DNA from 2 places in the Acidovorax sp. LjRoot74 genome. Region 2 is predicted to be linked to the other one. Evidence: riboswitches for the same ligand, from Rfam matches in the RefSeq annotation. Region 2 holds a riboswitch; the other holds the start of a gene.

Region 1 (3,399 bases), 2.4 Mb from region 2:
AGCGTGTGCAGCTCGGCAAACTGCGCTTCGTCATTGGCGTCCGATGCGCAGCCGGGCCGCAGGCCATCGCCCAGGCTGAACGACACGTCGTACGCCTTCATGATGTCGCAGATGTCCTCGAAGTGCTCGTACAGGAAGCTCTCGCGGTGGTGCGCCATGCACCACTTGGCCATGATGGAGCCCCCGCGCGACACGATGCCCGTGCGCCGCTGCGCCGTGAGGTGGATGTAGGCCAGGCGCACGCCCGCATGGATGGTGAAGTAGTCCACGCCCTGCTCGGCCTGCTCGATCAGCGTGTCGCGGAAGATTTCCCAGGTCAGGTCTTCGGCCACGCCGCCCACTTTTTCCAGCGCCTGGTAGATCGGCACCGTGCCAATCGGCACGGGCGAGTTGCGCACGATCCAGTCGCGCGTGGTGTGGATGTTCTTGCCGGTGGAGAGGTCCATCACGTTGTCGGCGCCCCAGCGGATCGCCCACACGAGCTTTTCCACTTCTTCCTCGATACTCGATGTGACAGCCGAATTGCCGATGTTGGCGTTGATCTTGACCAAGAAGTTGCGGCCAATCGCCATCGGCTCCACCTCGGGGTGGTTGATGTTGGCGGGGATGATGGCGCGGCCCCGGGCCACTTCGTCGCGCACAAATTCGGGAGTGATGATGCGAGGGATGCTGGCACCCATCGGGTTGCCCATCAGGCGCTTCTCACGGCCTGCGTCGGCCATGTACTGCTCCATCCACTCGCGCTTGCCGTTTTCGCGAATGGCCACGTATTCCATCTCGGGCGTGATGATGCCCTTCTTGGCGTAGTGCATCTGCGTGACGTTGGCGCCTGCCTTGGCACGCAACGGCTTGCGCTGCAGCGCGGCAGCCTCGGCGCGCAGCTGGGCCAGGCGGGTGGCGTCTTCGCTCTTTTGTCCGTCGTCCAGCGCCACGGGCGCACGGCCTTCGTAGTGCTCGACATCGCCACGGCCGGTGATCCAGCCACCGCGCACGCTGGCCAGGCCCTGGCGCACGTCGATCACGGCGTTCGGGTCGGTGTAGGGGCCCGAGGTGTCGTACACACTGACCAGCTCGCCATTGGTGAGCGCGATGTCACGCACAGGCACGCGCAGGTCGGTGTGCAGTTCGCCGGGGATGTAGGCCTTGCGCGATGCGGGGAAGGGTTCGCGAGTGCGGGCCAGCAGCTCGGCAAATTTTTCGGGGGCGGCGAGCTTGGCGTGGGGGTCGGGGGCGTTCATGGGCAGGTCTCCTGGTTCCGGGGCGGTGGGTTCTGCTCCGGAATGGACCTGTGCGCCCCTCGGGTGGCTGCGCATGGCAGCCCCTGAGGCAAGGCGTGCCCACAGGGACTGCGGGCACGGGGACAAGGAGGTCGGCTCTTCTTCCGCCGGTATGAACCGGATCAAGTTCGTCGGGTTCGCAAGCTCGCCTGAATTCCTTCAGGACCCTTGCATCTCAGCGCATCAGCACACCCCGGAGCAGGCGCGAGTATAGGGCAGAGGAAAAACGGGGGCGTCGGTGTCAGTGCGATCAGAAGCTCAGGCCAGGCGGCCGATGAGGATCACCGCAAAGAAGAAGACGGTTGCAATCACCGTCCATTTGAGGATGACCAGCCCCAGGCGCTTGTAGCGCACCTGCCCCGTGCCGGCATAAAACGCAAACGACACGGCCGCCGCCAGAAGCAGCAGCATCGCCAGCCAGCGGAAGATCAGCATCGCAGCGCTACCAGGCGCGCACGGTCTGCGCAAAACCGCTGGGGGCCTGGCGCTCGTCCTCGAAGGTGACCACCTCCCATGCATCGCGCTGGGCCAGCAACTCGCGCAGCAGCAGGTTGTTCATGGCATGGCCCGAGCGGAATGCGCTGTACGCGGCCAGCAAGGGCTTGCCGATGAGGTACAGGTCGCCCATGGCGTCCAGCATCTTGTGCTTGACGAATTCATCGTCATAGCGCAGGCCCTCGCTGTTGAGTACCTTGTAGTCATCCATCACGATCGCGTTGTCCAGACCGCCGCCCAGTCCCAGCCCGCGCGAGCGCATCATCTCGACATCGCGTGTGAAACCGAAGGTGCGCGCCCGGGCGATATCGCGGCTGTAGTTGCCAGTGCCCATGTCGAACTCCACGCTCTGGCCGGTGGAATCGACCGCGGGGTGGTCAAAGTCGATCTCGAAACGGAGCTTGTAGCCGTGGTACGGCGACAGACGCGCCCATTTGGTGTTGGAGCCCTCGCCCTCGCGCACCTCCACCGGCCGAGTGACGCAGATGAAGCGCTTGGGCGCATTTTGCAGCGCGATACCCGCGCTTTGCAGCAGAAACACGAAGGCTGCAGACGAGCCGTCAAGGATGGGCACCTCTTCGGCCGTGATGTCCACATAGAGATTGTCGATGCCCAACCCCGCACAGGCCGACATCAGGTGCTCCACCGTGTGCACCTTGGCACTGCCCACCGCGATGGTGGACGCCAGCCGCGTGTCCGTGACGGCCTCAGCCCGGATCGGAATGTCCACGGGCTGGGGCAAGTCCACCCGGCGGAAGACGATGCCAGTGTCGGGTTGTGCAGGCCGGAGCGTCAGTTCGACCCGCTGGCCGCTGTGCAGTCCGACGCCAACGGCGCGGGTCAATGTCTTGAGGGTGCGTTGCTGGAGCATCCGCGCATTTTAGTTTCTGGGCCCTGCCCCGTACACACTGAGGTTTTACGGGCACCGGCATCGCGGGTAGGTAGAGCTACCGCAGCGTTTTCACCTACAGCGCCCGGCCCGGCCTTCGCCGCACAATGCCTTGGCGGCAGCGCCCCGGCGCCCCAGCAAAAACAAAGACAACGTGACAGCCCACAGAGACCGACAGAAGCCGCCCCACCGGAGAACGCACACCATGAGCAAGCTCAGCTTCAAAATGAAAATCATGCTCATGATCGGCACCGCGCTTGCAGCGCTGCTGATCATGGCCATCCTGTCGCTGCTGCAGGAACGCAGGCTCATCAGCGAATCGCGCAAGGACATGCTGACCACCGCCGTGCAGTCTGCCCACAGCATCGTGGCTGCCTACCAGGCCAAGGCCGCGAGCGGCGCCATGCCGCAGGAGGAAGCCCAGAAAGCCGCCAAGGAGGCCCTGCGCCTGGCGCGCTACGGCGGCCCCGAGGGCAAGACCGAGTACTTCTACATCTGGACCACCGAAGGCGTGGGGGTAATGCACCCCTTCAAGCCCGAATGGGATGGGCAGGACATGCTGGGCAAGGTCAAGGACGGCTCGGGCGTGGACATCATCGGCCTGCTCGTGAACGGCATGCGCAGCAGCAAGGATGGCAAGGCGTTCGTGCCCACCATGTTTGCCCGCCCCGGCCAGACTACTGCCGTGCCCAAGCTGCAGTACATCGTGCGGGTGGATGGCTGGAACTGGATGGTGGG
Region 2 (3,399 bases):
CGTTGCAATACACCACCACCAGCCCACGCCTGCACCAGTTGCTGGGGGTGTCGCCAGTGCCTGCATCTGCCCCAGCCCCTTCCGTCGGCGCATAGTCCTGGTGCGTCAGGACAGCGCTACGTCAAGGCAGCACGGCGCGCCCACAAATAAGCACAAAATGTCCAAAAGGCGCGCAGGCGCCCGGCACGATGGCGTCTCCATCCACCCACCAGGAGCGCACCATGAGCCAACAGCCCCTTCAATCCATCTGGGACACCTACACCGCGTCGTGGAAGACCAACTCGGCTGCAGACAGGGAGACCCTGTTTTCCCAGTCCCTCGACCCGGACTGCACCTACAACGACCCGCTGGCCACCGCCCAGGGCTGGAGCCAGCTCACCGCCTACATGGACGACTTCCACCGCCAGGTGCCGGGCGGCCATTTTGTGACCCACTACTTCGCCAGCCACAACCAGCAAAGCATTGCCAAATGGAACATGCTGGATGGCAGCGGGCAGGTGATCGGGGAAGGCGTGAGCTATGGTCGGTACAACGACCAGAACCGGCTGGTTGCCATGACCGGCTTTTTTGACACCCCTTGAACGGACGGATGCCACCGTGCTCTATCTCCGGCAAATCCAAGAGGGCATCGACTTCATCGAAGCCCATCTCGAATCCGACATCCAGCTCAGCGAGGTGGCACGGGCGGCGGGGATGAGCCAGTGGCACTTCCAGCGCATCTTCAAGGCCCTGACCAACGAGACCCTCAAGACCTACATCCGGTCACGGCGGTTCTCCCGGGCGCTGGAGCAGCTGACCAGCACGCGGCTCCCCGTGCTCGACATTGCGCTGGCGTCAGGGTACGAGACACAGGAGAGCTTTACGCGCGCGTTCCGCGATTGTTTTCGGATCACGCCGTCGCAGTACCGCAAGATGGGCAACCGCTCGCTGTTCGTGCGCAAGATCCGGTTCGATACAAGCTACATCGCACACCTGCACCACAACATCTCCCTGGTGCCCGACATCCAGGAGCAGCCTGCCATGCAGCTGGTCGGGCTGCCCACGGACTACTACGGCATCGACTCCGAAAAGAACAACCTGGGCCAGAAACTGCCGCCCCTGTGGGCACAGTTTCTGCCCCGGTTGGGCGAGATTGAACACACGGTGGCCGGTGTCTGCTATGGCGCCGTGGCACCGGCGGGGCCCCACACGGAAGAGCTGCGCTACCTGGCGTGCATCGAAGTGCATGACCTTGGCACGCTGCCGCAGGGCATGGTGGCGATGGAAATCCCCGCATCCACCTACGCACGCTTCACCCACCGGGGCCCGGCACAGAATGTCGATGCAACGGTGAACTACATCTATTCGAGCTGGCTGCTATCGGCCGACCATGCGCACACCCTCGGGCCGGATCTGGAAATCTACGGTGCGCAGTACCACCCGACCTCCGGCGACTCGGTGATGCACTACGCAATCCCCATCGGCCATCCCGCGCCCTGAGCACCCCACTACAATGGCCCCGCGCTCCAACGGGAGCGCCCACGCTAGGGGTGTCGGGACCGGGCCACCGGAACCGACTGAGAGAGTCCCTTTGAACCTGATTGAGATCATCCTCGCGCAGGGAAGCATGTCTGTTCTGGCCAGCCTCTGAGTGATCTCGGGCCGTGCTGGCAGGCCGCCGCCCTGCTCTGTATCTGCTTACGGAGCCTTTGCATGTCTTCATCTCCCGCCACGCACGCCACCAACGAAGCGCTGGCCCCCGTCTCCCCCGATCGCCGTGTCTTCCAGTGGCATGACCACGCCTCGCTCTGGTTCAGCCTGGGCGTGGGCCTGCTCGTCATGCAGGTCGGGGCGTATCTGATGCCCGCGCTGGGCACCCAAGAAGCGCTGATTGCCATCGTGGCCGGCTCCATCGTCGGCGCGGGCTTGCTGGGCTGGGTGGCCAAGCTGGGCTGCGACAGCGGCCTGGCCAGCGCGGGGCTGATGCACGCCGTGTATGGCCGCACGTTTGCCAGCCTGCCCATCATCCTGAACATCGTGCAGCTGGTGGGCTGGGGCACGTTCGAGCTGGTGGTGATGCGCGATGCCACCGTGGCCATCGGCCAGCAATCCGGCACCATGGCCGGCGCCCATTGGCCCGTGCTGGCCACACTGCTGTGGGGTGGCGTGGTGATGCTGCTGATCAGCGGATCGATGGTGCAGCTGGTGCGCAAGCTGATTGCGCACATCGCGCTGCCGCTGGTGGTGCTGTCGCTGCTGTGGCTGTCATGGCAGTTCCTGTCGCTGGCACAAACGCAAGGTTTTGAAGCGCTGTGGACGCGCCAGGGCGCGGGCGGCATGGGCGTGTTGCCCGCGCTGGACCTGGTGATTGCCATGCCGATCTCGTGGCTGCCGCTGGTGGCCGACTACGCGCGCCATGGCAAGAACGGCGGCTCGGCACTGCGCGGCACCTGGCTGGGCTATGCGCTGGCCAACATGTGGTGCTATTCGCTCGGCGTACTGGTGGCGCTGACCTTGCCCAGCAAGGACCTGGTGCAGGCGCTGCTGCTGGCCCAGGGCGGGCTGCTTGCGCTGTCGCTGATCCTGATCGACGAGGTGGACAACGCCTATGGCGACACCTATTCGGGCGCCGTGTCGGCCCACAGTCTGCTGCCACGTTTTGGCGTGCGCGCGTGGGGCCTGCTGGTGGCCGCGCTGTGCACGGGGCTGGCGCTGGTGCTGCCCATGCACAGCCTGGAGCCGTTTTTGCTGCTGCTCAGCTCGGTGTTTGTGCCCCTCTTTGGCGTGATTTTGGGGCGCCTGGCCTTTGGCACCGATGCAGCCGCCCTGCTGGCGGCCGCGCGCAAGGTGAATGCGGCACCCGTGGCCATCTGGCTGGCGGGCATTGCGGTGTACCACCTGGCGCCCCAGGTGCTGCCAGGTGCGGGTTCGGCCCTGCCTGCGCTGGCATTCAGCTTTGCACTGGCTTGGGCCACGCGCCCACGCGGCCAGTGATTGCTATCAATTAATGAGCTATCAGCGCTTGATGTACGGGCTTTGAGGCTCAAAAACACTCAAACTTCTTCCCGCAACACCTGCTGCGCCACCGGCGCATACCCATGGTTCAACGGGCCATGGCCACGCCCGGTGGTCACATCGGCGCCTGCTGCAATGGCACCCAGGATATAGGCCCGGGCGCGTTCCACCGCCTGCGGCAAGGACGCGCCCAGTGCCAAGTGAGATGCGATGGCCGACGACAGCGTGCAGCCGGTGCCATGGCCGTTGTGTGTGGCAATGCGTTGCGATGCGAGGCGCTGGCAGGTCCCATCGGGCAAGGCCAGCACATCCACCACCCAGTCTCCGGGCAAGTGCCCGCCCTTGAGCAGCGCGGCCGGGGCGCCCAGCGCGCGCAGGGCCTGCGCGGCGGCGTCCAGCGCGCCC

Evidence for each region. A riboswitch is a leader RNA that binds a small molecule or an ion and turns the genes downstream of it on or off. The one in region 2 is predicted to bind thiamine pyrophosphate.
Region 1: linked by a shared signal. The riboswitch ahead of thiC (phosphomethylpyrimidine synthase ThiC) and the one ahead of ACSQ3O_RS15305 (purine-cytosine permease family protein) in region 2 are both predicted to bind thiamine pyrophosphate.

What each region holds. Positions count from the first base shown of each region.
Region 1 is NZ_CAXUTI020000001.1:884,461-887,859, reverse strand. It holds gene thiC (phosphomethylpyrimidine synthase ThiC) at 1-1,238, opposite strand, end outside; TPP riboswitch at 1,360-1,483, opposite strand; gene ACSQ3O_RS04125 (hypothetical protein) at 1,536-1,712, opposite strand; gene lpxC (UDP-3-O-acyl-N-acetylglucosamine deacetylase) at 1,720-2,643, opposite strand; gene ACSQ3O_RS04115 (methyl-accepting chemotaxis protein) at 2,867-3,399, shown strand, end outside.
Region 2 is NZ_CAXUTI020000001.1:3,279,207-3,282,605, forward strand. It holds gene ACSQ3O_RS15290 (NAD(P)/FAD-dependent oxidoreductase) at 1-95, shown strand, start outside; gene ACSQ3O_RS15295 (nuclear transport factor 2 family protein) at 222-581, shown strand; gene ACSQ3O_RS15300 (AraC family transcriptional regulator) at 598-1,479, shown strand; TPP riboswitch at 1,516-1,620, shown strand; gene ACSQ3O_RS15305 (purine-cytosine permease family protein) at 1,693-2,973, shown strand; gene thiD (bifunctional hydroxymethylpyrimidine kinase/phosphomethylpyrimidine kinase) at 3,033-3,399, opposite strand, start outside.